DNA from 3 places in the Cytobacillus sp. EB106-05-05-XG126 genome. Region 3 is predicted to be linked to each of the others. Evidence: riboswitches for the same ligand, from Rfam matches in the RefSeq annotation. Region 3 holds a riboswitch; each other region holds the start of a gene.

Region 1 (10,791 bases), on a different contig from region 3:
CAGCATCATGAGGAACATGTAGATGAATCCTGGCTATTGCCGTATGCTGATTTATTAACGCTGCTTCTCGCCCTGTTCATTGTCCTCTTCGCCATGAGTTCAGTGGATGCCCAGAAATTTCAGAAGCTGTCAAAGGCATTCAATGATGTCTTTTCAGGGGGAACGGGCGTCTTTGAATTCCCAAGTCCAATGCCGGAAGGACAAATGCAATCCACGGATGCAGTGTCGGAAAAACCAAGCAAGGATCTCGAGGAAATGGCAGCGCTGGATGAATTGGAAAAAGAAAAATTGAAGCAGGCTGCCGATCAGGAAGAACTGGCAGAGCTGCAGCTAAGAGTCAATGCCTTTATCGAAAATCAAAATCTGGCTGACAAACTGGAAACCTCTTTAACCACGGAAGGACTGCTTGTTTCAATCAGGGATAATGTCCTGTTCGGCTCAGGAAGTGCAGAGGTCCGTGAGCAGGATTTAAAAATGGCTGGTGAAATTGCCGGGCTTCTCATCATGGACCCGCCAAGAAATATCATCATCAGCGGCCATACAGACAATGTCCCGATCCGCAATTCGAACTTCGAGTCCAATTGGGAGCTCAGTGTCATGCGGGCGGTCAACTTTATGAAAATCATCCTGAAAAATGATCAGCTGGACCCGAAGTGGTTCAGTGCCAAAGGCTTTGGGGAATTCCAGCCGGTTGCCGGAAATGACACGAAAGAAGGCAGGGCGAAGAACAGACGGGTAGAGATTTTAATATTGCCAAGAACGGGGAATCAGCCATAGGGGGCTGGTTTCTTTTTTATAAGAAATAAAAAAAGGCTGTCAGCCAGCCGCTTTCCCGGGATCAGTCATTTGCTTCCTGTTCAGTGCTGTCCGGTTTGCACATGCGGTCGACCATTACACCAAATAGAAATACACAGGCGATTGGAATGGAAAAATTCAAAATATGAACAATGGTCATCTGCGAACCTCCCAAAATATATTAATTACATTATATGCCAACGTTCACAAAAAAGACAAATAATTTTCAGAAAATATACACAAGTTAAGATTGCCAAAGAAAAAGAGCCGCAAGGGGCTCTTTATAATGGAAGATCTGCTTCTGAATGAATGGTTTTGGGTTCTGTCTTTCTTCCATGAAGCAGGTAGTATACGAGCAGGCCAAATAACGCTACTCCGGCAAGCATAAAATACAGCGAAGCGAATCCTGTTTTTACCGCAAGTATTCCGAGAACATAGGATCCTAAACCGATCCCTGTATCAAAGAGGGTGAAAAAGGTCGAGGTAGCAAGACCCCGTTTGGCTGGATCGGCCTGCTTGATGGCAACAGTTTGAAGACTCGGAACAATCGTGCCATACCCCAATCCGATTACTGCACCTGACAGCAGAAATACAAAGGTACTGTTGGCCTGGCTGAGCAAAAACAATCCTGCCGCAAACAGAATAATCGCTGGATAGATCACTTTATTTTCTCCGTACGTATCAAACCAGCGGCCTGTAAATGGGCGGGACATAATAATGAACGCCGCATATACCACGAAAAAGAAGCTCGCGGCTTCAAGCAAATCAAGCTCCTTCGCATAAACGGAAATAAAGGATAGAATTCCTGAGTACGCGAAAGCAAGGATGCCAGCTGAAATCGCAACAGGAACGGCATTTTTTTCGAATAAGCTTGATAGTGTGAAATTCGGATGCTTCACAGAGCTTTCTGCTGTTTGCGGTATTTTAACAAAAGCACCCAGCACTATCGCAATAAATGATAAAACGGTGCATAACGCAAAAATCCATGTGAAGCTTGCGTATTGAACAATCGTCAAACCGGCAAACGGGCCGATGACCATAGCCAGATTCATGAACATGGCATAATAGCCAAGCCCTTCGCCTCTCCGCACATCCGGCACAATTTCAGCAACAATCGCTCCAGTCGCTGTGGTGGCCATGCCAAAACCTGCACCATGAAGGAATCTTAGAGCTAAAAGTGCAGGCATAGTGTCAGCCCAAAAATAAAGAAGAGATGAGACAGCAAACACAATCAGGGAAGCAAGCAGAATCTTTCGCTGTCCAACCTCGTCAATCCATTTTCCTGTAAACGGCCTGCTGATCACGGCAGCAATCAAAAAGACCGAAATAATCAGGCCAACCTGTGTTTCGTCCCCTTTCAGATCATCCAAAATATAAAGGGGAAGCGTTGTGAGCAACACATAAAACCCCATAAACAAGAAAAAACTCGTAACAGAAATACTCAAAAAATCCTTCGTCCATAATGGCTGTTTCTTCATGTTGTCCTCCTAACAATGAAGGTACCAGGTACCTATACCAATATCGTGAATTGGTCTAGGTGCCTGGTACCATATTTTCTCTCATTTTTGCCATAAGTCTGATCATCGTGCTGATTTCTTCTTCCGTAATGTTCTGCAGGACATTGCTTTCGCTTGATCTTACTGCGGCAAGCCAATTGTCGTATTCCTGGATGGCTGCATCAGTCAGTGAAATCAGTTTTTCGCGTTTGTCCTTACCGGATGTTCTGGTGATCCAGCCTGATTTCTCAAGACGGGCCAATGTCCTGGTCATGGTCGGAGCTTCAACTCCCAAATAAGAGGAAATCTCTTTTTGAGTGCTTGGTCCTCCGGTTTTCAGACGGTAGATAATTGTCCATTGGGCAGCATATAAACCAAGTGGCACCAGACTTTCATTAAGTACTTTGGAAAAGTGGCGTGTAAATTGGTTGATGGAATGAAAAAATTCACTTTGATTAGGGTGCATTGGTTTCACCTGCTTAAAATAGTTACCTAGCTAACTATACAGGATTTTCAAGAAAATGTCTACCTCACATATTTCTTTGCTAACTAAGTGTTTAACTGGCAAATGAAAGGGAATGAAATAACAAGGGCATCTGTGCATAACAATAAGGGGGAAATTTTTTTGGATAAGTTATTAGAAGTCGTAGGAGATATTTCAGGATGGCTGTGGGGATATCCCATCATCCTATTATTAGCTGGAACAGGTCTGTATTTAACCTTTTTGCTGGGTTTCTTCCAGTTCCGTTATCCGGTATATATTTTTAAACAGACATTCGGAAGTGTTTTTAAAAAGCCGAAGGGAAAAGGAACCGTTACACCGCTGCAGGCACTCACTTCAGCACTGGCTTCCACCATTGGAGCTGCGAATATTGTAGGTGTGCCCGCAGCCATCATGTTTGGCGGTCCTGGTGCCGTGTTTTGGATGTGGATCATTGCGTTAATAGGAATGTCCATTAAGTTCTCAGAAAGTGTCCTGGCCATCAAGTACAGAGAGAAAAATGAAGATGGAGAATATGTGGGCGGCCCAATGTATTACATGACAAAAGGGCTTAACATGAAGTGGCTTGGTGTGATATTTGCCTTTGCGCTCATGATCGAATTAATCCCAAGCATCATGGTTCAGGGTAATGCCGTAGCATCTGCGGTTGGCGAGACTTTTAAGATTGATGGCCTTTATACAGGCATCGCTGTAGCCTTACTGGTTTCATTGGTTGTTTTTGGCGGAATTCAGAGAATCGGCAAAGTAACTGAGATCTTCGTTCCGTTTATGGCTCTTATTTATGTAGGAGCAGCTTTAGTGGTTTTATTTATGAATTTGGGCAAGCTTCCTGAAGTGTTGGAATTAATCTTCACTTATGCGTTTCAGCCAATGTCTGCAATAGGCGGATTTGCCGGTGCGGCAATTGGCGAAATCATTCGCTGGGGATTTGCAAGAGGATTATATTCCAATGAGGCAGGACTCGGAACCGCTCCGATTGCCCATGCTGCTGCCACAACCGATCACCCGGTGCGCCAGGGCTTCTGGGCGATTGTCGGTATTGTTGTTGATACGCTGATTGTGTGTACCGCCACTGCATTTGTTGTGCTTTCATCAGGTGTGTGGACAAGGGAAGGGGCAATGAAGGATCCTTCAGCCCTGACGGCAGCGGCATTTACGGAGTACTTTGGATCATTTGGAGGTATTCTCGTAGCTATATCACTCGTATTTTTTGTCATTTCAACGATCATTGTCGTCGTCTTTTATGGATCCAAAATGGCAGAATTCCTTTTTGGCTCTTTTGCCGGAAAAGCCATCAAAGTCGTTTACATTGCTGCCATTGTTCTTGGTTCAGTAGGAGCGGCGAAAACGATCTGGCAATTCCTTGATCTGGCTCTTGCCATGATCTTAATACCGAACATCGTGGCTGTCCTCCTTCTAAGCAAAGAGGTCAAACAGCTGAAAAACGAGTTTTTCACTTCAGAAAAGTATTATTTAAAGGATATTAAAAAAGACGATAAGGCTGCGTAAAGCTTGGTCTTCCGCCTAAGGCGGGAGGCTTTTTTATTATCTCTGCAAATTTTTCGAAAAATAACACTTGTTTTACAAATAGACATAAGTTTATAATATAGACAAAAGTTTAATAAGGCAGGGCTGGTCAATTATGAATGATAAAGAACTATTGATTTTGCAGCTGATTAAAGAGGATCCTTTTATTGCCCAAAACGAGCTGGCTGAAAAAACGGGGCTCTCAAGGTCCGCTGTTGCCGGCTATATCTCTTCACTGACCAAGCAGGGGAAAATTCTCGGCAGAGCCTATGTTCTGCCGCAAAAGAAAGAAGTGCTTTGTGTGGGAGGAGCCAATGTTGACAGGAAAATCCAAACAACCGGGCAGCTCCAATTCGGAACATCGAACCCTGCAGAAAGCTCCCAATCCTGCGGCGGAGTGGCCCGCAACATTGCTGAAAACCTTGGCAGGCTGGGCTGTGATGTGGGTTTGATGACCGTAGTGGGAGATGATCCGGAAGGCGAATGGCTTCTGGAATATACGAAAGCTTTTGCTGATATCACTCCTTCACAGTCGCTGGCAGGGTCTACCACTGGTACTTATACAGCAGTGCTTGACCTTGAAGGAGAAATGGCTGTAGCACTCGCTGATATGTCCATTTATGAAAGCGTTAACAGAGAGTTTGTCGAGAAAAAGTGGGGTTACCTGGCATCATCCGAAATGGTGATTCTCGATACAAACTTCCCGCCCAAGGTTCTGGAACAGATTATTAAAAGGTGTTATGAAGAGAACATTCCGCTTTGCATTACACCTGTTTCAGCACCAAAAATAAAAAATCTGCCGGAAGACCTGAAAGGTGTTACCTGGCTGATTGCCAACAAAAATGAAGCAGAAGCACTAACAGGGAAAGAGATCAGCAATGAAGGAGACTTCTTTAAGGCGGCACAGGAGATTATGAAAAAAGGTGTTGAAAAAGTCGTCATCAGCCGGGGAGATAAAGGACTGATCTATTTTACAAACAGGGGTGAAGCAGGTGTGCAGCTTCCTCCGAAGGTGAAAATTGCTGATGTGACAGGGGCAGGGGACTCGCTTGTATCGGGTATTATTTTTGCCCATTTAAAAGGCCTTAGCACTGAGGATGCCTGCAAAATCGGCATGTCCTGCTCGATGCTTACTCTCCAGTCCCTTGAAACCGTTAACCCTAATTTAAACAACACACGCTTGCAGGAAACATTCAAACAATATTTCGACTAAGGAGAAGTGACATCATGTTAGAAAAATGGCTTGAGTACTCAGAAGAAGTGTTAGAAGCAAAGAAAGCAAATAAACCGGTTGTTGCCCTTGAATCCACCATCATTTCACATGGAATGCCATACCCTCAAAACGTTCAGACAGCAAAAGAGGTAGAGGAAATCATCCGCAAAAACGGTGCTGTACCTGCAACCATTGCCATTTTAAACGGTAAAATTAAAATTGGTCTTTCAGATGAGGAGCTGGAGTTCCTGGCCCAAAGCAGGGACGTTGAAAAAGCAAGCCGCCGCGACCTTCCATACTTAGTTGCTAAGAAGAAAAATGGTGCCACAACTGTAGCGGCCACCATGATCTGTGCAGAGCTTGCCGGCATTGAAGTGTTTGTCACAGGCGGAATAGGCGGAGTTCACCGCGAAGCTGAAACCACAATGGACATCTCAGCTGACCTTCAGGAGCTTGCAATGACCAATGTTGCCGTAATCTGTGCAGGTGCGAAATCAATCCTGGATATTGGTTTGACGCTTGAATACTTAGAAACCAACGGCGTTCCGGTCGTTGGCTTTGAAACAGATGTATTGCCCGCCTTCTACACACGCACAAGTCCGTTCAGTGTAAACTACCGGGTGGACAATGCAGAAGAAGCAGCCGAAATGATCCGCACAAAATGGGAGCTGGGCTTAAAAGGCGGCGTTGTCATCGCTAACCCGATCCCTGAAAAAGATGCGCTGGAAGAGGCATTAATTACTGGGGTTATTGAAACAGCTTTAAAAGAAGCGAATGAAAACAATATCGCAGGGAAAAAAGTGACTCCATTCCTTCTGGGGAAAGTGAAGGAATTGACAGAAGGCAGAAGCTTGATAGCGAATATTGCATTGGTGAAGCATAATGCCGAAGTGGGATCGAAGATTGCTGTTAGTTTGAATAAGTAAAGGGAAAAGCCAGGCTTGGGAAGTCTGGCTTTTTATATTGATAGCATGATAGCTGTGATGATGATGGCTAAATATAATAGTAATCTTAAGAAATTGATCATCTGGCTCTGTCCCTTCTGGAAACCCATATATTAGATGATATGTACAGGTTCAAATATGGGGGAAGGGTGTTTGTCTATATGCAGTAAAAAGGGCACTTTCCTGGGGAAAGAGCCTCTTAATTTTGTATTCTTTTAGCATTCAGGATATATCGGGAGGGGGCATTGCCCACATATGAGAAGGGATAGCAGGTGGAAACAGTGAGAAATTCGTTAGGAGCGGTGGATCGGATCACAGTGGTATCATCTGCATCAACAATCTTCGAATCGGTAATTTCATATGTAAACTCACCATATGGCATGCTGACTAGGAAAATATCACCGATTTCAAGTTCGCCGAGGCTGCGAAACACCGTATCCCGATGCCCTGATAATAAAATCTGGTTGGGCTGCCCTGGAAATACAGTTGTGGAGTAATGGCCAACCCCTTTTTCCAGCTCATCCTCATCGGTTCCTTCTATTATGGGAAGTTCAGCTTTCAAACGGGGAATTTTTAAAATGCCAATGACTTCACCCTGCTCAAAGGAAACATCTAAAGGCTGTTCTGTTTGAAGAACATTTTTGCTTTCTTTTTTTACTCCATTTTGAATTCTATCTTTTGCCAGGGTTAAAGAATCTTTGGTTTTCTTCTCCTGAGCATACATTTCCTGCAGAGAGAACAGGACCAAACTGCCTCCGATTAAGATAAGGAAGGAGGCAGCTACAATCAGCAAACGGCCTCTAACCTTCAATTAAACTTTACCCCCGTTCATCTTCTTAAATTTAATAAACTCCAAATAATAGGAGAAATCCTCTTTTGTGATACCCTGCCTGATTGCTTCTTTGACAAGGGAAACCCACTCTTCATCCAGCTTATGCAAGTCGGTAATGTCCTCTTTGTTCTCTTCTAGCAGATCCTCAAGATTAGCATCCAGTGTCCTGGCGATCCGCGATAAAACCTGCAGTGAAGGATTCTCCTGTATGCCTCTCTCAATATAGCTCAAATACGATTTGGATACCTCCGCTTTTTCAGAAAGCTCATTAATTGAGTATCCCTTTTTAATCCTTAAACTTTTAATCCGGTCACCTATCATAGGCATAATACTCCCTTAACATAAAATATAAAGATATTTTCATTATAACGAACAAATTGTTCAATAAAAAATACAAAATAATGAGAATTCTTGAGCTATTTTTAGAAAAAGAACGAAAAACGTTCTTTAAAACGAAAAAACGGCTGAATTTGGAATTGTTCAAAAACAGTTAGTTAGTCCTAGACTATTCCTAAGGAGTAATGTAAATGCATGGCATTAAGAAGCTTAATCGGGAATAAATATGTTATTTAGTAAGGTAGGTGGGGGTTAATGTATAAAAAGGTTTGTAATCACTGTAAAAAGTCTTCTTTTAGCAGCAGTGAAATTGGAAAGTGGATTTGTCCTATTTGTGGTTCGGACTTAACAGGTAATCCGTTTTTTGATGCTATGACAAGGGAAAGAGTTTTTGTTTCTTACGCTTTTAAGACATTAGTTCCACATAGTGGAGTAAAACAGATAAGCAGAAATTATAGAAAAAGGATTGGTCTTTCTTTCTATTCCAAAATGAATATTAATCCTTAGACTAATTTTTTGCCCGATTTAAATTATTTTAATGATACTTATTAAAATCAGTAACAAATTGTCGAGATATAAACTAATTTAATATTAAAATAATTCATAACATTGACAAAAAATGACATAATTATCAATATGGACATAGTAGAATACACCTATAGGAAAATAATAGTAAAGACACAGAAAAGGGCAAACTCATTGAAAAATGAGGACGCAAAGTCACAGGTCTAAGGTATTGAAGGATACTAGGATGGCTGGATTGCCTGGAATACGAATCGTATTTTGGGGGGAAAAGAGTGATTAACACAAAGGTACAAACTGAGCAATTAGATCAGGATTGGATCCAGCTTATTAATGAGGCAAAGAATTTGGGCATTGAGAAAGAAGAACTCAAAAGGTTCTTTCTAGAGAACTCGGCAAAAGAGCGATTGGTGAGAAATTAATAAAATGTTAATTGTCTAAGTATTTCTTAAAAGGAGAAAGTGTTCCTTTAAGGAATGCTTTTTATTTTTGTGTTGTTTTATATAAAGAACAAAATGTTCTAAATAAATTACAAAATAGTAAGAAAACTAGAGATAAATAAAGAAAATATGAGAAAAACGTTCTTTAAAACGAAAAAACAGCAATATTTGGGGTTTTCCAATTTTAAAACCATGGAATATACTCAAATTACAAGTTCTTTAAAACGAACAAATATTAACGAAATAAAGATATAACCAATAGGAGGGACTCCATGAGTGATTACTTGAGTCGCAAAAACAAATCACGAAAACTGCGGTTTAAGAAAAATAAAAAGCTAAAGCTTGTGGCTAACTTGTGGGTTTGTTACTTCTTGCTAATAGGTTTTAGCTACTTAGTATCTGATACATATTCGGCGTTTAATGACACAGAAAGTATATCGGAAACAATTGGTGCCGCAAAAGACTTTTGTGAAGGCGATGATGAATACACCAAAAAAAATTGCAAGGACAATGCTGGTATAGGAAACGGAAAAGATCCAGCAGATGGTGAAGATACCGGTGAAAAATGCGATCCTGATAACCCTGCACATGGGAAAGATTGTCCGGAAGGAAATGATCAAAATGAAGGTCAGGGCCCAGGCAATAAAAATGGTGGAGGCCAGGGCAATGAAAATAGCGGAGGCAAGGGCAATGAAAATAGCGGAGGCAAGGGCAATGGAAATGGCGGAGGCCAGGGCAGCGAAAATAGTGGAGGCCAGGGCAGTGAAAATGGCGGAGGCCAGGGCAATGAAAATGGCGGAGGCCAGAGCAGCGAAAATGGCGGAGGCCAGGGCAATGGAAATGGCGGAGGCCAGAGCAGCGAAAATGGCGGAGGCCAGGGCAATGGAAATGGCGGAGGCCAGGGCAGTGAAAATGGTGAAGGCCAAGACAGCGAAAATAGCGGAGGCGAAGGTAACGACAAAGTAGAAGACCAAGGCAGCAGTAATAACGAAGATCAAGATAAAGTTAACAACAGTGAAAATAGCAGCGATTCTAGTGGGAGTCAAGAATCAGGAACAGAAGCTAATACCAGCAAAAAAACAGAAAATGAGAGTGTAAACTCATCTGGAGAAGAAGAATCTTCTGCGATTGGTGAAAAGAAAAACAACTAAAATTAAAAAACTTGAGGTGAATGTAATGAAACTAGTTATGAAGGTTTTGAGTAACACCTTAACTATCCTGTTATTTTTGCTGCTGTTAACGATGGTATTCATAGTCATATCTTCCAAAGCGTCTGGAGGGGAACCACAGATCTTTGGGAATCAACTGAAAACTGTTTTATCAGGTTCAATGGAACCAACCTTTAAAACAGGTTCTATTATAGCAGTAAAACCAGTTGATGATCCATCTACTATAAAAAAAGATGATGTCATCACATATGTTCAAGAAGATGGAACTTTTGTAACTCACAGAGTAATAGAATTAATAAAAAATGGCGAGAACATCATGTTCCAGACAAAAGGTGACAATAACGAAGACATGGATAGTCAGCCAGTCTTATCTCAAAATGTATCTGCCGTATACACCGGTATTACTATCCCTTACTTAGGATATTTAATAGATTTTGCAAAATCAAGCAAAGGTACAGCAATGCTGCTGATTATTCCCGGAATTCTATTGTTGGGATACTCAGGTCTAACAATCTATCAAGCAATTAGAGAAATTGATAAAAACAGCAAGCCACAAACAGATCAGAAAACTGCTTAATTTGGTTGATTCTCTTATGGAAACGTAAGAGTCAATATAAAAAATTACATACCTCGTATAACGAGGGAGAAACCAGGGAGGAATAAAGAAATGTCAATTAAAAAGAAATTAGGTTTAGGTGTAGCATCAGCAGTACTTGGAGTGTCATTGGTAGGTGGAGGAACTTGGGCAGCGTTTAACGATACTGCTACTATTAATAACCATTTTGCGTCGGGTACTTTGGACTTGGAGGTTGGAAAGAGTGGCCAGAAGCCGATCAGCTTTGATTTAACAAATATGAAACCTGGGGACAATGTTCAAAGAATCTTCAAGCTTAATAACAATGGTTCGTTAGCTATTAAAGAAGTATTACTAAATGTAACTGCAGAAAATTTCATTGATGATCTAACTACTGAAAATGGCGGTTCAAACAGCAAAGAAGAATATTTATCTCAATTT
Region 2 (10,791 bases), 160 kb from region 3:
GACATGGTTGAAACTTCCTGAGATGAAGAAATCTGTTCAGAATCATCAGCGGATTCTTTGGACTCACTGGATGCCTCCAGTTCTCCTGATTCTTCTGCTTCTTGAGTTGCTTTGTTTACGGCGTCAGTTTCTTGATCAGCATGAACCCCATCTTCTTCAGCAGGACTCTCTGTTTGCTCGATAAGATCACCGTCTTTTTCAGATGTTGAGCTATCTTCTTCAACTGCCATTTTCTCGTCATCACTCGTATGACTCTCTTTCATTTGAAGAAACTCATTCTTTACATACCCGGTTAGAATCTCACCGGTCTCTGATTCTAAATAACTGATTTTTGAGTAATCAGGACCTTCACTCAAAACCGTTATTTCTGATCCATTTGGAATAGTTAAGAGAATCTCACTGTCTTCCGTTTCTTCTTTATAGATCGTGATCTCTTCCTGACTCTCCGAAACTACAAATGCATGTCCTGCGTCAGACTGTTCAAACGCAGCATTTACATAGCCAGGGATCACAGAGGTTAATAAAGTAAGAGCAACAATAAACGAAAAAATCCTTTTCTGTACTGCCATAATTTCCTCCTAAACAAAATAAAATTACATTTTCCTCAAATTTCAACAAAATACCCTAAATTAACCTAGGAATATATTAACATATTATACAGAATAAAATTCTCAGAAATTTTTTCCTTTTATTGTTACAACCTTTTAGGAGACAAAATAAAAAAAAATACAGGCATCCCAGGAAAAGGAAACACCTGTATCTTAATAACTGCTATTACTTCAGAAAATACTGATTAAGTCCTTCATAAATTCCCCTTGCAGCTTTTCGCTGATAATCAGCTGTTCCCACATGTCTCTCTTCATTGGGATTAGAAAGAAATCCTAATTCAAGCAATACAGAAGGCTGCCTGTTTGTCCTTAACACATGGTAATTTCCATATTTCGCCCCAAGATTTCTCATGCCTGTCTGAATCAGTAAGCCATTATGAATGGATTGAGCAAGGCGTCCATCTTTGGAGTTATTATAGTAAAAGGTGATTATTCCGGAACTGGTGCTTGAATAGGCATTGTAATGGATGCTGATAAAAGCATCTGCTTTCTGTGCATGGCTAATATTTACCCGCTGATTGAGACTCAAATATTGATCATTGGAACGAGTCATAACCACTTTTGCCCCTGACTTTTGGAGCAGGGTTTTTAACTCCTGGGCTGTCTTTAAGTTGAGCGTTTTTTCTTTGTGGATTTTTCCGCTCGTACCATTATCATAACCACCATGTCCCGCATCAATGACGATAACCTTTCCTTTCAGACCTGAATTAGGAGATGCCACCAGCCAGCCTGCAACCCAGCCTTCTTTGCCTTTACTTGTTTTTACTTTGATCCAGCCCTTGCTCTCACCTGTTTTGACAAGAGAAGTGCCAGCCTTTTCCAAAGCGATAATCCCAAAGTTAGTGCCCGGACCTTTCCGGATATTGCTGTTCTCCTTTAAGGTAATTCTTGTTTCTTTCACCGTGACGGCTTCCTTATCATCTGCCGGCTTTTTTTTATCAATATAAGAAGAGGAAACCCATCCCTTCAATCCTTTAGCCGCAGTTATAGAAGACCAATTACCTTTCTGGCTATGTACTTCAACTGCCTCTCCTTTTAAGACCTTACCCACAACTTTAGAAGATGTGGCTGCGCTGGCACGCACATTTAATATATCAGCAGTAACATAGAAGGTACCTAAGCTTTTAGGAGGAGCAGCTTGCTTCTTCTTTGATACATAGGAAGCTGAGACCCATCCCCTGCTCTTTTTGCTTGGGATATACACTTTAAGCCAGCTTCCATCCTTCCCCTCTACCGTTATTGCTGTATTTACAGGTACTTTTGTTATGATGGAACCATTAGGGACCTTTCTGACATTTAAGCTAGTGGCTGTTACATAACCTGTCCAAGTAACAGGCGTTAGATAAGTTGAAGAAACCCACCCTGTTGTTTTGCCAGTTGTAATTTTGGACCATCCTTTTTGCTGTGCACTTACCGTAACGACCTGGCCTTTTTTCAGCTTTCCTATAACAGAGGAAGAAACTGTGGCCTTAGCACGGACATTCAGAATGGTGGCCGTTACCTTTCCCTCAAATGAATATGCTGCTTTCACTGACTGATTATACTGAGGAACAAAATGAAACAACAAGACCAAAACAAAGAAGACTTTTACCAATGATGACTTCACTCATTACCCACCTTTTTTGTCGAATATTTTCCAAAAACCCATCTATTAAACTATAATACATGAAAAAGGAAAAATTCAGGGTCTTTTTTACTAAAATTCGGTGATTTAATCATTTTTTTATTACATTGGGCCTACATCATCCATTCCTTTTCTGCCAAATAATAGGGCAATGATTCTAAGATTTTTATATCCATTTCAGATGAATTTTGATATTCTATAAAGATAGGATTACAAAACTTGTAAAAACGTGGAGGATTTAATAGATGAGAGCAGAAAAAAGAAAGAAAAAGCCGAAATGGCTGAAGGTGATCGGAATACTATTTTTGGTTTTATTAATTGCCGGCGGCAGTTATGCTTTTATGGTATATAAATCTCTTACAGATGCTGTGGAAACAATGCACCAGCCAATTGACCGGGAAAAATCAGATAAACGTCCTGAAAAAATTACACTGGATAAAAGAGAGCCGTTCTCTGTATTGATGCTCGGTGTGGATGAGCGCTCAGGCGATAAAGGCCGCTCGGATACAATGATTGTGCTTACCGTTAATCCAAATAATAAATCCATTAAGATGCTGAGCATTCCTCGTGATACCCGAACAGAGATTGTAGGTAAAGGATTTGAGGATAAGATTAACCATGCTTATGCATTTGGTAATGAAGAGATGTCCATGGCCACTGTTGAAAACTTCCTGGATATTCCGCTGGATTACTATATTAAAGTGAATATGGAAGGGTTTAAGGATATAGTGGATGCTGTAGGCGGCATTACAGTTAATAGCTCACTAGCATTTAATCAAGGCGGCCATAAGTTTGCTGAAGGAGCCAACAATCTCAATGGTGACGCTGCTCTGGCATATGTCCAAATGAGAAAGCAAGACCCCAATGGAGACTTTGGGCGCCAGGATCGCCAGCGCCAAATTATCCAAGGTGTTATTAAAAAGGGAATAAGCGTGAACTCCCTGACAAACTTTGATGATATTTTTGGAGCACTTGGCAAGAACGTGCGCACCAATATGACATTTGCCGAAATGAAGGATATTCAAAAGAACTATCGGGATGCTGCGGGAAATATTGAACAGATGACCATATCCGGCAATGGGCAGACAATAAGTAATATCTGGTACCTGATTGTTTCAAGCGATGAGCAGCAAAGAGTACAAAATGAATTAAAGGCACATCTTGAATTGAAATAAATCAATTCTTTATTACGATAGAAACAGGGACAAAGCTTATTCTTTGACACCAAATTCAGCAATATCTATAATGATCATCGTATTGCCATATGCACATTTGGAGATTGCATGGACATATCCCCTTCCATTTTGGAAGGGGATTTTCTTATTAATATTCACACACCTAAAAATAGAAAAAGGCGAAGCGGCCTATGCTTCACCTTCTGTGATTAAAACCGATCTTTATGCTTCTCAAACACTTTCTTCACTTTCTCCACAACCACTTTAGAACCGCCCTTATCTTCCACTCCTTCAATCATCATAGCCATTAGGAGTTTTGGAGATTCAGGGTTGTATGCAACAAAGAGGCCATTTTCCTGCCCTTTTTCTTCCGCACTGCGTTTTAATTCGGCTGTTCCCGTTTTCCCTGCAAGCGGATAGTCTTTCATGTTTGCAGAACGTGCAGTTCCGGATGGATCCTGTACCACTTTGATCATGGCAGATTCAACCGTTTTGGCGTTTTCTTCACTTATGATGTTTTCCTTCCACACCTGGTTCTTTTCTTCCTCCTCCATCAACACAGGTTTAATTAGTGAACCTTTGTTAATGAATGGTGTATACGATGCGGCGAGGTGGAGGATATTCATTTCTACCTCAGCCTGGCCATAACCTGAATCGGCGAGTTTAATTTCACTGTCCAGACTTCCGATTTGGGATGGCTCCATAGGGAATTCGTACGGCATTTCTTCTTCAAATCCAAATTTCTTTAGGCCGGCTGAAAACTTATCTTTCCCTAAGTCCAATGCTTCCTTCGCAAAATATATATTGTCGGAGTACATCATCGCTTTTTCAAAATTGACTGGAGCATTTGGATCCTTTACCCTGGTGACTTGATAACTGCCCCATGATTTGCTTTTTTGCCACTTCAAACCTTTTACATTAATGGTTTCGTCAAGTGTCAGCGTTCCTTCAGACAATCCAACTGCTCCAGTGATTGGCTTCATGACAGAACCTGGTGCGTATGTTTGTTTGAAACGATTCATAAGAGGCATATCCTTATTTTCCTCAAGCGCCTTCCATTCCTCCCCCGAGAATCCGAGCGATGCCTGGTTTGGGTCAAAGCTTGGGCTGCTGACTAATGCAAGGGTTTCACCTGTGACAGGGTCAATAGCGGCTGCTGTCCCAGGACTTCCTTCCATTTCGTTGTATAAATCCCTTTGAAGCGTAATATCGATAGTCAGCTGGATATTTTCCCCGTTTTTTACAGGCTTTTCAGCCAGCACAACTTCTGAGCCGTCCTTTTTCTTGATGCCGATTTTTACTCCGTTCGTACCTTTCAAACGTTCTTCAAGAACCTGTTCGAGCCCTCTCTTACCGATAAGGTCAGTGCTGGAATAGCCTTTTCCCTCCTGCTTTTTCAGTTCATCAGCGCTGATTGGCCCTACATAGCCGATCAAATGGGCGGATGCCTCTCCAAATGGATAAATTCTGCCTTTTACATCCTGCTTCAATACACCTTTCAGGGCAAATACCTTATCAAGCGTATCTTTATCATCAGGAGATACCTTCTTTAAAGGCACAAAGTAACCTGGCTGCACCCAGCTGGCATTTAGAGTTTTATTAATCTGCTCCTCTGAAATATCCAGTGCCTCTGATAGCCCTTTAATGGTTTGCTCCTTTTGGCCTTCCATCTGCTCAGGAACGACCCCGATCTCGTAAAGAGTTCCATTTAGGGCAAGCGGATCTCCCGTCCGGTCCACAATATCGCCTCTTTGCGAAGGCACAGCAGAGTAAGTAATTTTATCTTCTGGTCCCAGCTCCGGGAAAATATATGTCGTATCCCAGGCTACAAACCAATTTTCCTCATCCTCTTTCTCCTCTTTCACTAGATTGGCATCATGAGTGAATTCAATCTTTCCAGCAGCACTATCCATGCTTGCCGAGAATGGAAGAGCTGCCTTTTCTTCTTTCTTATACTCCTTCTCCATATCTGGTTTATATGTAACCTTTAAATTGCTGATTTCCAAATCCTTGTACACTTTTTCGTAACGATTAACATACTCTTTTTTACTGATGGATTTTTTGGCGTCAACAGACAGGAACTCATACATCTTCTCAAACTCCTGTTTGTTCCAATGCTCCACATACTGTTTAAAGCGGTCCTGCGGCTTAATTTCCTTATTGCATCCACCCAAGAAGGCCAAAATGAATAAAGAAATAAATAGAAAAAACACCCTTTTCATGCAAATCCCTCCTTCCAACATATTACCATTTTCTCCGCTTTTGTTACCACTGAAATGGTACCAGTTTTTCAATCAAACGTTTGATTGATTTTTAATTACAATGAAAATGAAGCAATAAAAAAACCCAGATAACAAATCTGGGCACACCCTCTCCTATCTATCATTCCACTGGTATAAATTTGGCAGCTAACGTAAGTTCGATTTCATCACCTTCATCAGCGTAAAATACGTATTCGATTACCCCAATCTCGGAATCACCAAGAATGATATTAACTTTAGAACCGCTATTAACGAAAAAATTCCCGAAGCCGCTTTGAGCAACCACTTTATAACGTCCCACTGGCAAATCCTTGCCAACAGTGAAGAAACCGGCAGACAGAACTTTGGGCTCTTGTTTCTTTTCAACGATTTTACCTTCAGCAGCAGCCAGCTCTGCTTTTTTCGTTTTGATTTCTTCAGTTAAGTCCCTCAACTCTTTACTGCTCTTTTCCACTTGCTTTTGCAGCTCTTTCATTTCTTCTTCTGCGCGGCTTTTATTTTCTATAATTTGAAGGGCGTCATTCTTTTCCTTCTCCATCTCCTGAAGCTCTTCTTGAATATCTGCCACTTCTTTTGTATGGCTTTCCGACTTGTTTTTTAACTCTCCTAATAAGACTTCCCGCTCTTCAATCTCTTTCACCAATTCATCAAGACTAGCCTTTTTGCCATGTAAATCAACTTTCGCTGTATAAGAGCCAATAAAGTAGAATACTCCACAAAGCATAACAACACCTGCCACAGCAATCCAAAACCAAATACTTCCCAAAATCTTTCTGCTGCTATCATTCTCCAAAACTTCTCCCCCATTCATCAGTTCATGGCGCTATATAAAATATATGAAGGGCCAATTCCATTAATGAGAGAGATCATTTGAAAACAATGAAAAACAGCCGCCCCAAAAAGGATGGCTGTTTGCTATGTATTATACTTTGCTGGCTAAGATGGTGACCATTGCACTAAGAAGAACGGTAAAGAACAGTAAGGACACATAAAGCACCTTTTTCTTTATCCTTTTTTTTCTTTTAATTTCCTCGGGTGTAATCCACATAGACTTTGACATCAAAAAATTAGCTCCTTTACATTTGATGGCAGCTGGCTGGCCTTACCATCGAGATAGAGGCCCCTTTAGCTTTGCGTCATTACCTTTCAGTAATTTTGCCCTTTAGTATTATCGGCTGCCTTTTTGTTTGTTTTAGACATTATTTGTCACTCGCAAAAAGTTCGAAAATTTAGGCAACAAAACTCTAATACCCACCTCAAAGAACTTTAAACCTTAAATCAAAAATTTTGTCGGTTTTTCCCGATAACATAATGAACAATTTCGTTCGTTATTAAGGTATAATAGGGTTAATATCAAAAATTACGGGAGCTGATTAACATGCCATTAGTACATATGAAAGAAATTTATACCCCTTTAAAGCTGGTGGGAATAAAGTTTTTTAAAAGCAAGGAAGGCAGCACTTATATAAAAGTTTTAAATTACCGGCGCAAAAAGCTATTCATCTAAGTAATGAAGCGTCTCTGCCCTTTTCATAGACAAGTGGATAACTGCCGCTAGAATCAGGGCAAGAACAATCCCGAAAGAATCAAAAGCCACATCAAATACTCTTCCATCTCTTGCAAAAAAAAGCTGAAGAATTTCAGTTGTGACTGCAAAAGAAAAAGCTGATACGCCAGAATAAAGCAAATTTCCCTTCAGCGAAAATAGCACAACCGTTAGAATAAAGAAGACAAAAGCATGCCCCAGCTTTCGAAGCAGGAATGCCAAAGATGGGCTTTCAGGCATCGCATGGAACAGATCGGCAAAAGATGGATTACCGTTCCAGTTAAAATGAAGAATCCCATGCTCTAAAAAGTTCTCTAAACTCGCTGAGCAAGTACTTATGAAAATAACCGTACACCAAAATAATAAAAAAACATATCTGATCAATCTCCCCACCTCCTCCTTCCATACATTCTTGCCTTCGCGAGGGGTTGTATACAGAATTGGAACTTTAATAGTATAGGTAAGTACAAAAGACGGGCAAAGCCCGTCTTTTGCTATTTTTCAGCTGCCATGTTTGAATAACAAAAGCCCTGCGAAGACGATCCTCTTCACAGGGCTTTGCGGTAAATTCTTATACTTTTATTCTTCTCTGAGTGTAAATAAATAATATTGAAGCTGCCAGCAATGTCAGTAGACCCATGGCTAATAAATTATAATGGTTCGTTGCAGTATTAGGCAGCTTACTTCCACTTGCTGCTTTCTTTTCTTTACCTGCAGCAGTTTTCACTTTATCAGCTAGGTTTGGATCTGACTTGCCGCCTGAAGCTGGCGTTTTTCCTGGAACAGGGGTATTATCAGAATCTCCATCCTCTTCAGGGTCTTCTCCAGGGTCTTCTCCAGGCTGTTCTTCACGATCTGTAACTACATTTTCGGATGCCTGAGCAATAACCATTCCTTCATCATTCAGAGCTTCAACCATGATGCGATAGCTCGTATCGGGTAATAATTCTTCAAAAAGATAGCTGCTGCTTTCAGAATCCAGGGAATCCATATACTCACCATCTAAGTAGACATCATAGCCGGAAATCTCTTCGTCTCCTTCGTATGTCCAGAAAGCTTCAATCGAGTCTTTATCTGTTTTCATATCGGTAAAGTAGAAGTCATCACTTGCTGTCCATACATATTCCCAGGCATAATCAACGGGTTCCTCTCCAGCATAGGCTTCCAAGGTAATCTCATATGGTGTTCCTGGCTCCAGTCCTTCAAAGGTATAGCTTGTTTTAGAGGAATCCACTTCATCAGCCAACTCTCCGTTTAAATAGATACGGTAGCTACTGATGTCTTCTTCCCCTTCATATACCCAAGATGTTTCAATCGAAGTGCTGGTTGTATCTATCCAATCGAAATATAAATGTCCTTCTTCACTGTAATTTCCGTATTCAACATACACACCTTTTGCTTCAAGCTCTTCAATCACACGCATGGCTTGTGATCCTTCAGATAGGTCGAGCAGGTCATTGTTATAGAGACTTACATATTCCAGATGCGGCAGCTCCAGCAGGACCGTAATATCCGTAATTGGAAGCTCATTCGCACTAAGCATAACCAAATCCTTCAAATGAGACAGAGGGCTTAAGTCTTCAATATTGTTGCCATCGATACTCAAGAACTGCAGTGCGCCTAATGAATTAGCCCACTTAAGGTCCGTGATGTCCGTATAAGCGACATTTAGAGCCATAAGATTGAGGCTGCCGAGAGCAGACAGATCTGATAACGGATTATAGCTGACTTCTAGAATTTGAAGATTACGGAGACTTTCGATTCCCTTTAAATCCGTCAGTTGATTATTATCCAAAATCAGAAATTCCAGTTTAGTCAGATTTGAAAAGTCAGGTATTGCTGTTATTCCATTTGAAGACAAGAAAAGGTAATTTAAATTTACAAGCTGATTCAATGGTGAATAATCCTTCATATTCGTGTTTGATAAAAAAAGAGTGGTCAAGTTTTTCAAAGAAGTCAGCGGCTTCAAGCTTGAAATTGGATTATCAGCCAAATCAAGATCGCTCAGCTTAACGAGACTGCTAATCGGAGTAAGATCGCTGATCTCGTTCCCCCATAAAGAGAGAGATTCAAGATTCACAGCCTTTTCAATACCTGACAAATCTTTTATAGAAGCTGCTCCAATATAGAGATGGGTAAGATCAAGCATATCACTCTCTTGTACATCCCTGACTATTCCAAGCGTTTCCTTAATGGCCTTTTCCAAGTTCTTATCTTTGAATGTAATGACTTTGCCCGAAGGCGGCTTCTTGCTCGTTACATCCAATGCTGCTCTTCCAATCAGCTTTCCATTTTCATAAGCTTTAACCTTAAAAGTGTATGTGGTATCAGGTTTAAGATTTTCAATGATTTTTGAAGTGGTATCCCCTGATAGCTCTTCTTCTTTCCCATCAAATATGAACACATATTGATCCGGATAAGAATAGTCCTCCTCGTCCTCTGTCCAATATCCCCATTCAAGTCCAATTCTTGACTCGTTCACAAACGTTGGGTAAATTTCGAGATTCACATTTTCCTGCAAATCATGATAGACTTCAACACCTTTGGCTTCTAAAGCCTCTATTACCGCAAGGGATGGAGCATGTTCTTCTATTTGCAGATTTCCATATAGATAAACAACCTGCAATTTTGCCAGATCTTTTAAGAAAGTAAAGTCATTAATATCGGTGTAGGATAAATCAAGATTGGCTACATTTAACAAGTTGGATAAAGCGCTTGCTTCCGTAATCGGATTGTCTCCAATATCCAGGATAATCAGTTTTTTCAAGCCGGATAGTGGAGTTAAGTCCTGAATCTGGTTGCCGTAAATCACCAAGTGATCCAGGTTAACGGCATCTTCAAGTCCCTCTAGTGACTCAATGTTCATATTGGGTGCAGCAAGAGATGTTAAACGTTCAAGGTCACTTTTATATAGTTCGCGTTTCAGCCCTAACTCCTCCTGAATGGCAAGAAGCAGGTTCTCATCAGCGATGGCTGTCTTTTCACCCTGGGGGGCAGAGAGTGTTGTAAAAGAATGCACCTGACTAGCAAGCACCTTGCCGCCTTTTAGGGCTTCGACTTTAATTTCATAAGAAGCTGAGGCATTAAGTCCTGATAAATGATATTCATATACCCCGCCGTCTAACGTTTTTTCCAGTTTTCCATTCACATATAATTTGTACTCTTCAACCGTATCGAGATTATACATACCCCATGAAATTTGCGCGGATGATTCAGTGATCCGGTAAGCTGTCAGTAAAAACGAGGAGGCTTCCTCAAGAGTTTCAACTGTGACTCCCTTCGAAACCAGTGACTCAAGAACGGATGAAGTTCCTAAATCCAGGTCCAGATAACCCGCTTCCACCTTTTCCAATTGCGGCAATAATAAAAGTACATCAATATTGGAAACAGGCAAAGACATTAATTTCACGGAAGTCAGTTTGCTTAGTTCCTCCAGAACAGAAATGTCTGAAACAGAAACGTTTTCAATTTTTAGCGTCTTTAAATTCACTGCATGTTCGAGCCCTTTCAGGCTGGTAATATCACCAAAGCTATTATTAATCTCAAGGGAGGCAACGCCAGTAAGATCATCCTTTAA
Region 3 (10,791 bases):
CGGTTCCGCCGGCTTTAAGAGACAGCAGGAATACCGGGAAATCATGATTCTGAAAACGGCTGATCATAGAATCCCGCTCCTGCTTTGGCACGCTTCCATTTAAAAACGGCACGTCGAATCCGAATTGTTTTTTCAGCAGGCCGGCGATCATATTCCCCATTTCGATATATTGGGTGAAAATCAGGCAGCTTTCGCCCTGTTCATGAACAGCACTGACGAGTTCGCTTAATTTCTCGAGCTTTACAGAACGCTCAAGGACATGCTTAGGCTTCTCTTCTTTTAAATAAAGGGCCGGATGGTTGCACAGCTGCTTTAAGCGGCTTAATAACTGCAGAATCAGTCCTTTGCGCTCAAACCCGGAAAGCTTTTCGATCTGTGCGAATGTATCCTGGACAAGCTGCTCATAAAGGGAAGCCTGTTCAGCAGTCAGCGGACAATACTCCTTTTGCTCAAGCTTATCAGGCAGGTTCAGGGCCACATCTTCATCCTTCTTCGTGCGGCGGAGCAGGAAGGGGCGAATATAGGCCTGCAGCTGCTTAACTTTATTTTTGTCGTCATCCTTCTCAATCGGCAGAACATAGCGCTTTTGGAACTGACCGAGACTGCCAAGATAGCCGTGGTTCGTGAAGTCAAAAATGGACCAGAGTTCGGTCAAACGGTTTTCCATCGGCGTGCCGGTGAGAGCAATATGATGCTTGCCCTTTAACTTCCGGACAGCCCTCGATTGTTTTGTCTGGGCATTTTTAATATTTTGGGCTTCGTCAATCGAAATGGAGCTCCACTGGACTGCTTCAAAATCCTCCAGATCCATATGGGTTAATCCATAGGAAGTCAGCACAATATCAGACTCCATTACTTTTTCAGAAAAGCTTTCTCCCTTTAGGCGGTTGGATCCGTAATGGAGATATACGCTCATGCCGGGGGCAAAGCGCTCGATCTCCTTTTGCCAGTTGCCAAGGACCGATGTAGGGCAAACGATGAGAGATGGGCCGGTGTCTTCCTCTTTTTTAACTTTTAAAAGATAGGAGATCAGCTGAATCGTTTTTCCAAGACCCATATCATCTGCCAAAATGGCGCCGAATCCATAGCGGCGCAAAAACAGCAGCCAGCTCATCCCGAGCTTCTGGTAAGGGCGGAGATCACCCTTGAAGCTTGCCGGGACCTCTTCAAGCGGAAGGTTTTTAATATCGCGGAGCTGCTTCACCATCTGTTTCCATTGGCGGTTAAGCTCGATCTGAATCCGGGCAAATGTTTTAGGGTTATCCAGATCATCTTCCTGCGGGCTCCCGTCAGCCATAAGCTCCTGCTCAATCAAATCGCGGACATGCAAACCTTCTTTTTCCGCTTTCTTCATTAAATCCTGGATATGGCGGACGAAGTGGGGGTCCAGCTTAATCCAGCGGCCGCGAACGTATACGAGCCGTCTTTTTTCCTCTACCATGCCCCGGAATTCTTCCTCTGTTAAGTCAACGCCATTCATGCTGAAGCGCCAATCATAATCCAGCATGGACTGGAGGCCGACAAACGAGGGGCGATGGCCTCCTGTTCCTTTCACTTTTGCTTTTACCTTGAGGCTTGCGTTCTTCATTGCCTGCCACCAGGATGGAAGCAGAATTTCCACGCCAAGTGCCAGCATGGTTTCGCTAGCCTCTGTCAGAAAAGTCCAGGCTTCATCTTCCGTCAGCATAGTCGAAATCTCGCCAGGCTTGCCTTCAAGCCAAGGGAAAAGCTCCAGCCAGCGCTGGATTTCTTTTTCAATTGAGTCCTCATAATCATGCCAGTCATGCGGATAATTCGAATAATCCTTGTAGTCGGCAAATACATCCGGGTTCTTTTTTCCGCGCAGAAAAATCGTCAAATCCCAGCTGGTATTGATATCGCCGGGCTCTTCCAGCTTAAGTCCGATTGAAAAAGGAGCTTCATTTGCTTTCACACCGATCCATTCCTGCCAGCTTTCTTCATCAAAATAAGCTGCAAGGTCACGCGGTGAGAGATGCTCACTCCGCAAAGCTTCAAGCTTCTCACCGAACTGTGATTTTGCGTCCTGGTTTTGATTCATATAGCCATCAAGGGAAAGGTGGAATAAATCCCCGATAAACTCCCTGACTGGAGAGCCCTCTACTGCCTGCTCCCAAAAGCTTGTGCCGAATTCGGTGATCACACTTTCAGGCAGTGCCCAGCGGAATTGATCCTGTTCCCAGGCGGCAAAGTCCGGCATCCATTCCTGGTCCACGATCGAGTCATAAAGAGCAGGAGAGGAGGCCAGCAGAATTTCTGCCGTTTCATCCCAGCTCCAATCAATCAAACGGTTGAATTGCTCTGCCGCAAACAGGGTAACCAGCTGCCATCCGCTTACAGAGATCCCTTTAATACCGTCTGCCTCTGCAGCATCAAGCATGGTTCCGAAAAAGCTTTCCCTGTGATGGTTAAAAAGAAGCGGCTTCCATTCCTTCGGAGAAAGCAGGCGCCCCTCTTCATCAACAGCAAAAATCAGGTAGCGGTCATTGTTTATTGGTTTCACTTTCACATGAAGAAATCTCGTTTTAAGCATCGATTAGCTTACCCCTTTTGCATTCTTCCTGAAAGGCGCGGAGACGTTTCGTTTTTTCAAGCAGCAATTCAAGAAAAAGCTGCCAGTCTTCCTGGCGTTTCAGCTTGTTGTACAGCGTGCGAAGCTTTTTCATTTTCCGGACGGCCTCGCGGTAATGATCTCTGTTTTTCATATTAATATGGCCTGTGATGGACTGATGATAAAGCGGCAGGAGGATGGAGGGCTCCTTTTTGCTGATTTCCCTGATCCGGTCCTTGCCAAGAGAATCAAGATCAAAGCCAATAAATGCCTGCAAGTCCGCCCATTTCATGAATTCACCTTTTTCAAAAAGAAAATACTCATAGTCACTGTAGCTGTACGGCAGCGTCTCCATCAAGGCTTTTTCGTATAAATCCATTTTGCTGCTCTCCAGGCAATAAGGAGAAATCGCCTTGACGGACATCCGGGTAAAATCCATGCAGGCGTAATAGTCATCAATTTCTTTCAGATAATCACGTAATTTATGGATAAATGCTTCTGCATACGGGCCCATCCGATTCCAGTCCTTATTGGCTGAAAAGTAATCGAGCCAGTAAAGCATGTAAGGTGTCATTAAGACATTTGGCACATTTAAAACACTAAGTGCCTGTTCATCATTGCGTTCAAGAATCTGAAGGTGCACATAGCCAGCCAATATCGGCAGGTTAGGCTCCTCTTCCATGGAGGATTTCAGGTTCTCGATCTCCGCTTCACGCCATTCTTTCTTTTTGAAAAAATGCGTCCATAGCAGCCGGTATAAATGTGTTCGTTCATATTCCATCCCAAAAGAACCGGTGATCAGTCCGGCAGAATCATCCTTCAGCTTTTCGATAAATTGATCGAACGCGAACGGGAGGGAGTGCACCGACAGTTTATTCATGATCTCAACGGAATCCTCCATCAGGGACTGATAGAGATGGCGGTAATAGCGGTCAATCAATTCCTCGCCATGGCCGTACTTCCTGCTCAGCGCCATTAGCTTTTTGAATGAAAAAACATAGCCGATCAGAAGGTAAAGAAGCTTCCATTCCTGCTCCACCGGTGCTCCCGCTTTCATGCGGCGCAGATACACATGGAAAAGCTCAGGCAGGACATAAGGACGGGGCTCTCCCTGTTTTTCCATCAGCTCGGTAAAGCTTTCGTCGAATGAAGCAGCCCAGAGATCATAATCCGCCTTCATCTGGCCGGAGGATTTTAAAAGATCCTTCGCTTTTTGAAGTCCCCAATTCTTGGCGGTCTGCTTTTCCTTAATCGGCTTCCGCCACTCTTCAATCCACGTGGACACACTCCTGGCCTTGGAAAGAAGCTGCAGAAAGACCGCGGTCTGATGGCGGCAAAAACCTTCGGCCGGACAGGAACACTCACTTAAATGAATGTACTCAAGATCCAGTTCTACCTTTGCGGGAGTCACATCCTGTACGGTCGCCAACACCTTATCACCTTCAAAGCGAAGCTGATACACAAGCCCCTGCCGAAAAAGCATCAGCCCCTTCTGCACCAGGCGCGCATCCTCCTCATCCTCAGCCCGCAGCAGCCCCTTCAGCTCATTCGCTGCAAACTCCAAAGGCTCCAAAAACCGCTCCGGAATCATATTCATACCTCCTAATTGGTAACAGGCACCACCGAATTTTGTCGAATCTATTTAGAACAAGGCTCCCGTAAAACGGGTTAGTCGACCCTGTAAAGTACATTCCTTTATTATAACATTTAGGACAGCTGGAATGAAGGTGCGCACTGTTTCAAAAAAAGGTTGAGGGAAGTTTTTAACGGGAATCGAGAGGGGGAAATTTTCGATTCCTTTTAAAGGAAATGGTATGATAAATTTAACGCTTTAATGGAACAGGGTGAAAAAATGACTGCCGTACAAGCTCGACAACAGGAATCAAATAAATATTCGCTGCAGGATGCAGGCTTCAAAAAAATGATGATTGCAATGACGAGTGCATCCATTTTAGTATTTGCCAATTTATACTTTGTGCAGCCGATTATGCCGCTGCTGGCAGATTCATTTGACGTCACATCTGCAGCAGCCGGTTTATCACTGTCTGCTGCTGTAGTTTCTATGATTTTCGGATTATTATTTTTCGGATTTCTGTCTGATCGAATCGGACGGGTTTCCATTATGAATTTCACTCTTGTCTGCACCATGATTCCGCTGGCGCTATTGCCGATTGCGCCTAATTTTGAAACCTTTCTGGTGCTTCGCTTCCTGCAGGGCTTTTGTATAGCGGGCCTGCCCGCAGCAGCCATCGCCTATTTAGGGGAGGAACTCGCCCCAGGCAGCATCAGTCTCGGCATCACCATGTATATTGCAGCGAATGCCATTGGCGGAATGGCCGGCCGCATCTTCGTCGGGTACATTGCAGATATGGCCAGCTGGCAGACTTCTGTCTACTGCCTGTTTGGATTTTCCATTTTGCTATTCATCATTTATTTTATAACTCTGCCAAAATCTCATTATTTTAGCCCCAGTAAAAGATCTGTACAAAAAGACTTGTCAGGAATGGCCTCACATCTGAAAAATACGAAGCTTTTCCCTGCATTCGCGATGGGGATCCTCCTCCAATTCTCGTTTACAGGAGTATGGACGTACCTGGCCTTTTATCTGGAACAGGACCCCTTTAATCTCTCTGTAAAAAATATTTCTTTTACCTACCTGGCGTACAGCTTTGGTATAGTAGGCTCCATTCTGGGCGGAAGGTTATCCTCTTATTTCAGGCAAACCACACTGGTTTCGGTTGGAACTGTCATTTTAATAGGAGGGACCTTGCTTACAAATGTGCAATCCTTATCGGTAATTGTGATAGGCCTATGCCTGACCTGTCTGGGGTTCTTTGTGGCGCATTCACTAATGGCGGCTATTGTAAATGAGCGCGCTGCCCATCACAAAGCCGGTGCTTCGAGCCTCTATCTCGTAAGCTATTATCTTGGAGTCGCAACCGGTGGGACGCTTGCCGGTCTGGTATGGCAGACCGGAGGCTGGACGGGGATTACCGTGGTTTCCTTTGGACTGATTCCGGTAGTGGTGTGGCTGTTGACAGGAAGCAGGAAGGTTCTTCGCTGAAATGATAGGGTGTTTTGGGAGGGATGAGCGGGGTTAACTGGGGTAACTTCGGACCGAATCAGCAGAAATGATGTAGTTTGAGTCTGAACTTGGAGCAACTTCAGACAGAGAAAGCAGAAATTATCCACTTTGAGTCTGAAGCTGGGGGAACTTCAGACACAGAATGCAGGAAAGCGCCATTTAGAGTCCGAACCTGGGGTAACTTCGGACACAGAATGCAGGAAAGCGCCCGTTAGAGTCCGAACCTGGGGTAACTTCGGACACAGAATGCAGGAAAGCGCCCGTTAGAGTCCGAACCCGGGGGTAACCTTCGCCCAGAGCGATCTAATTTGTCCTCCAGCACAAACCCAAAGCAGGAAAGAACTGCTTATTAACCAAAAAACTCTTAAAAGCCCCAATCAAAAACGACTGGGGCAGCATATTTAGAAGATATTTTATCTAAAACTGCAACTAGATGCATTCATAAATATCGTTATGTGCGGATAGCCTCAATTTCTGTGCGGATAAGATTTTTTCTGTGCTTTTAACCCAAATTTCTGTGCGGATAGAAATTTTTCTGTGCGGAAGGCATTTGTCCAATTTCCGAACCACATCTCCGCCACTCTAACGAGGATCCCGTTCCAGCCCAGTTTTCAAATCAATGACCTTAACCGGGTTCTCCGGTGCATCAACCGTTTTGCTCGCAGGGGCCGCATTTCCGTTTTCCACCCAGTCAACTAGCAGGTCAAATGATTGATGAGCATAAGGCAGCAGAGGCTGAAGCTCTTGATCCGGATCGGTGCCGGGGTTCCAGACCAGGCTGTCGACATGGTTGCCGTTCTCAATCGTATACATCCGGTGAAGATCCTGCTTTCCGGCTTTCTTGACCAGCTTTTGATATCCCTTTGCATGGATCTCCGGGAAAATAAGTGAATCAAGGGAACCTGTAAAAGAAATAAGCGGCACATCAATATCGCCCGTATTGGCCACCGCCTTAATATTTTCTTTCACTTCCTTCGGCCGGGTCACATACTTATAATCTTCAAAAATAGGATCATAGGAACGATCTCTCACGCCATTAACGAAGTTCAGGTAATTGCTCCAATCCGTCCGGCCTGGTGCTTCCGGATCGAAATGGTCCCGATAGATATTCAGCGAGATAAACCAGTATACCTGATCATGGTAGGCCCACAGTTTTTCCGACCCTTTTGGCAAACCTGCTTTATATAGCTCTTTAACCGCTTTTTGCTGGTCTTTGCCGTTGCCGTACAAAGCTTCCTCAGCATTATTCACAACAGTGGTCAGGGAACTGATCAAGTTTTCTTTTTTCTCCGTCCAGAGAACACCTTCCCAATCGACTCCTCCATCAAAAAGCCGCGGTTCTCCGGTTTTCTCCGGGTCATCATTTTCAAGAGCATAACGCACGACGTATCCGCCATTGGAAATTCCCATCGCATATGTAGGAACCTTATGCTGTGCGGATACTAAATCGCTCGCCGGGTCAGAAGAATCGGCCGGATCGATCAGCCCATCCGAATGTGAGCTGGCTAAGTACTGCTGAGCGGCTTTCGTAACCTGGCGGAACCGCTGATGCCATTCTGCTACACTATCATCTTCATTAACCAAAGCATTTTTTACTTTTGCAAATGGATCATCCGAATCAGCCTCCCCCTGGGTGCCTTTATCGATCGCAGCAAAAGCATATCCTTTTTCCAATACATAATCGCTGAAAAGCAGATCGGTCGACGTTTCATTTCGTGTCGCCGGGATTCCCGAAACAACCAGCCGGCCATTCCAATGATCCGGAACCCTGATGACAAACTGGGCATCCTCAAAAACACCATTTACCTGAGTCCCTGTTACAGAAGCGGGCTTGTACATTTGATGCCATCCGGTTCCTTCCGCTGCATTTCCCCATAGATAAGGAGTCAGGCCGATATTGCCGTAAAGAGTTGCCTGCTGATATTGCAGGGGATTCTTTGTTGTGAGCCAGTTGGTGCCGGCGCCGTCAAAGTATTGTTCTGTTACTGTGTGCGCACCAGGTATGATCGCCTGGTTTTCCACAGCAGTTTGCTCCGCAAAACTACTTTCCGGAAAAAGCGAAAAGCTTAAAACAGAAGCCAAAGATAACGCAATCAGCTTATTTTTCAGATAAATCCATCCCTTCTTCATTATCTCTTACAGTTCTATTCTACTTTTACTAATTATGGGAATCATGGGTCTTAATGTTTAATTATAAGAATTTTCAGCATATAGGATAGCAGAGCATTTAAAATTGTGATACCAAACCGATACTAGTACTATAGACATATAAATAGAACAAGTTGGAAGCAATGAGAATTCAAGGTAATTTGGGCGCTTGAATGAATTCGAGCTAGTAGCGCAACCGGCCAGCACTTACAGGGGAACAGTTCTTTTGTAAGGATATGTTCTGACAAACTTTTTTTGAAAAGAGGAAGAGCATGCTTACAACGTATCAGCCTAATCATGTTAAAAGCACACAGGTCCTAGAAAAAGAAGCTGTTTTGGCTGCAATTGAAAATTCTCTGGCGATGATTGAATTTGATGGGAATGGGAAAGTGCTCTGGGCAAATGAAAATTTTGCCCGCACTGTGAAATATCGGGCAGAAGAGATGCCAAATATGCAGCATAAGCAATTTTGCACCCCAGAATTTGCCGCCAGCAGGGAATACCAGGAGCTTTGGAGAAATCTGCGCAAAGGCAAAAGCTTTCAGGAAAAAATCCAGCGTGTGACCAAACAGGGAAACCTTATTTGGCTCGAGGCTACATACACACCGGTCTTCGGGAATGACGGCAAGGTCGCTGGTGTCGTGAAGATTGCAACAGATATAACAGAACGGGAAACGAATACAGCACAGGTGGCATACCAGCTTCAGGAAATGTCAGAAGCCCTTAGTGAAAAAGCAAAAGCTGGAATTGAGAGAAGTGAAGAGGCCGCTCAGGCAATAGGCAAGCTCGTTCATGAGTCCAAAGGAAACCTGGAAATCCTCCATTCTCTAAAATCACAGGCACAATCCATCGGAAGCATCGTAAAAACGATCCGGGAAATAGCGGCGCAAACCAACCTGCTCGCCTTAAATGCAGCCATAGAAGCCGCGCGTGCAGGCGAGCATGGCAGAGGCTTCAACGTCGTTGCCGGAGAAGTGCGAAAGCTCGCAAACCGGGTGCAGGACTCTATTCAGGAAGTCAACGCCCATATTGAAGGAATATCAACTGAAATCAACAAAATTAGTGACGCTACCCTGCAATCGCAGTCAGGCATCTCTGAAAATCAGGTTCTTAATGAACAGGCGGTATCCGCATTTAAAGATATCGGGGAAGCAGCAAAAAAGCTGGATGAGCAGGCGAAAGGTTTTAAGGGTATTTTATAGGAAAACGTATAAAACGTTATGATGGGGCGGCTTTTATAGCAGCTCTTTTTTTGTTGATAGGAAAAATGGATGGCGGCGGAGAAATTCTATAGTATGCAGTAAGTTAAATGAAAAAGAGGTATCCATATGCCATTTTATTATGAAGGGAATGTATATATCCGCAGGAGTGAAACTGGAGAGAAGGTAATCTTTGAAAATCCGGCCGCTATTAATGAGAGTGTGGAATATATCAATAAACATAGCATTAAACATGTGGGTGTGTCAGATTTTGATTCTCCAGATGTTTATTTTTTGAATGAATGCCCGGGCATTGAACATTTGGATGTTTTTAATTCTTTTATAAAAGACCTGAGCGGCATTTATAGCTTAAGGGACCTAAGGATTCTATCGATAAATGAAACAACCACTAAAAATGTTTTTAAAATAGGAGAACTTAAGAATCTGCAAGAAGTATACGGGCAACTGCCGAGTAAAACGGCCGGACTGAATGAATTAAGTAAGCTAAACAGAGCCCAGCTGTGGAGCTATAAGCCGAAAGCCAGGAATCTCACTGAATTTAGTGGGTTAAAAAGCTTAAAAGAGCTTATTTTAACACAATCAAATATTGTCACACTTGAAGGAATCCAAGAGATAGTGAGCCTGCAAATGCTTCAGTTGAATTATCTTAGGAGTTTAAAAGATGTTAGTGCGCTTCGCAAAGTGAAGGCTCCGCTGATTGATGTGGAGTTTGAGAGCTGCAAGGGGGTTGAAGATTTTTCGTCTATTGGTGAATTGATGCATTTGGAACAATTAAAGCTGATTAATTGTGGGGATATACCCTCAATTCGCTTTACTGAAAATCTGCCTAAGCTAAAGGCTGTTATCTTTCCCGATACGCATGTACAAGATGGCGATCTCTCTGTGTGTGAAAACATTGAGGAAGTGTATTACACCAAGCAGAAAATTAAGAATAGGGATCCGGAAAAGGATATGAAGCTTGGGGATCTGGCTCTGCCTACAAAAGAGTGGGAAACGAGAATGGCAGATGGTGATGATCTGTTCACAAAAGAAAATATAAGAGCTGCCAATAAGGTTCTTGATTCGTTTATGAAAAATCTGACCCAAGATAGCGGTTTGACGGAAAAAGAGATCAAGAAATATGTAAAACAAGTGACTCTAAAGCTGAACAAGCTAAATGAAAAGTATGATTACTTTATCGCAGTCTAACGGGCAGTAAGACCCCCACTTCAAGACTCAGAGGAATCAAAGGAGGATAAGCGGGGGTCAAACTGCCCGTAAAGGCCCGATTGGTTCAACTAACAATCAGTGGGGGATAAGGAACCCCCTGATTGAAGTTTCACTTTATTGAAACACTTGAAAGAGAAGAGCTCTGTGAATACATTATGGAAGCTGCAGGCATAGCGGGTTTGGAGTTTGACGGGGACATCACAGAGGAGTGGAGGGAATGGTAATAGCTGTTTTTGAAAGGAGGTTTTAATCATGGATATTCCAGAAGAAGCTGACCTAATATCGGTGTTTGAATCATTGCCGGGGAGAAAAGATGAGACGGAGAATTTTTATTATGACACTTCATCTTTTATTTTTGAAAACGAAAATGAAGTAATGGAGGTCAGGCTATCTCCTTTTTATGATGAATTTATAATGGATGTAAAAGAAAAAAACTCTAATGAAGTTCTTTCCTATATGAAGCTGCTATCTGTAAGGAAAATAGAAATTGCCGCGGACGAAAAGGAATATGCGATCATTCGATTGTTTCATGGTGAATCAGATTTATATGAAAACATTAT

The links. Region 3 has a riboswitch for cyclic di-GMP ahead of AC3WTL_RS13385 (methyl-accepting chemotaxis protein). Riboswitches for the same ligand answer to the same signal wherever they lie in the genome.
Region 1: it holds a riboswitch for cyclic di-GMP, as region 3 does, so the genes downstream of both, AC3WTL_RS00320 (anti-repressor SinI family protein) here and AC3WTL_RS13385 (methyl-accepting chemotaxis protein) in region 3, are expected to answer to the same signal.
Region 2: it holds a riboswitch for cyclic di-GMP, as region 3 does, so the genes downstream of both, AC3WTL_RS14060 (hypothetical protein) here and AC3WTL_RS13385 (methyl-accepting chemotaxis protein) in region 3, are expected to answer to the same signal.

Annotation. Positions count from the first base shown of each region.
Region 1 is NZ_JBYTDU010000001.1:51,978-62,768, forward strand. It holds gene motB (flagellar motor protein MotB) at 1-777, shown strand, start outside; gene AC3WTL_RS00280 (MFS transporter) at 1,077-2,273, opposite strand; gene AC3WTL_RS00285 (MarR family winged helix-turn-helix transcriptional regulator) at 2,329-2,757, opposite strand; gene AC3WTL_RS00290 (alanine/glycine:cation symporter family protein) at 2,917-4,302, shown strand; gene AC3WTL_RS00295 (carbohydrate kinase) at 4,436-5,533, shown strand; gene AC3WTL_RS00300 (pseudouridine-5'-phosphate glycosidase) at 5,548-6,459, shown strand; gene srtD (class D sortase, LPxTATN-specific) at 6,677-7,288, opposite strand; gene AC3WTL_RS00310 (helix-turn-helix domain-containing protein) at 7,289-7,630, opposite strand; gene AC3WTL_RS00315 (hypothetical protein) at 7,901-8,152, shown strand; cyclic di-GMP riboswitch class I at 8,325-8,413, shown strand; gene AC3WTL_RS00320 (anti-repressor SinI family protein) at 8,443-8,589, shown strand; gene AC3WTL_RS00325 (hypothetical protein) at 8,880-9,758, shown strand; gene sipW (signal peptidase I SipW) at 9,784-10,353, shown strand; gene AC3WTL_RS00335 (TasA family protein) at 10,444-10,791, shown strand, end outside.
Region 2 is NZ_JBYTDU010000003.1:204,604-215,394, reverse strand. It holds gene AC3WTL_RS14080 (N-acetylmuramoyl-L-alanine amidase) at 1-569, opposite strand, end outside; gene AC3WTL_RS14075 (N-acetylmuramoyl-L-alanine amidase family protein) at 775-2,214, opposite strand; gene tagU (polyisoprenyl-teichoic acid--peptidoglycan teichoic acid transferase TagU) at 2,478-3,407, shown strand; gene AC3WTL_RS14065 (penicillin-binding transpeptidase domain-containing protein) at 3,617-5,629, opposite strand; gene AC3WTL_RS14060 (hypothetical protein) at 5,790-6,461, opposite strand; cyclic di-GMP riboswitch class I at 6,753-6,838, opposite strand; gene AC3WTL_RS14055 (VanZ family protein) at 7,164-7,598, opposite strand; gene AC3WTL_RS14050 (leucine-rich repeat domain-containing protein) at 7,786-10,791, opposite strand, start outside.
Region 3 is NZ_JBYTDU010000003.1:44,565-55,355, forward strand. It holds gene AC3WTL_RS13365 (DEAD/DEAH box helicase) at 1-2,551, opposite strand, end outside; gene AC3WTL_RS13370 (SWIM zinc finger family protein) at 2,544-4,160, opposite strand; gene AC3WTL_RS13375 (MFS transporter) at 4,422-5,633, shown strand; gene AC3WTL_RS13380 (alpha/beta hydrolase) at 6,237-7,763, opposite strand; cyclic di-GMP riboswitch class II at 7,930-8,013, shown strand; gene AC3WTL_RS13385 (methyl-accepting chemotaxis protein) at 8,075-9,004, shown strand; gene AC3WTL_RS13390 (leucine-rich repeat domain-containing protein) at 9,131-10,210, shown strand; gene AC3WTL_RS13395 (hypothetical protein) at 10,333-10,455, shown strand; gene AC3WTL_RS13400 (hypothetical protein) at 10,484-10,791, shown strand, end outside.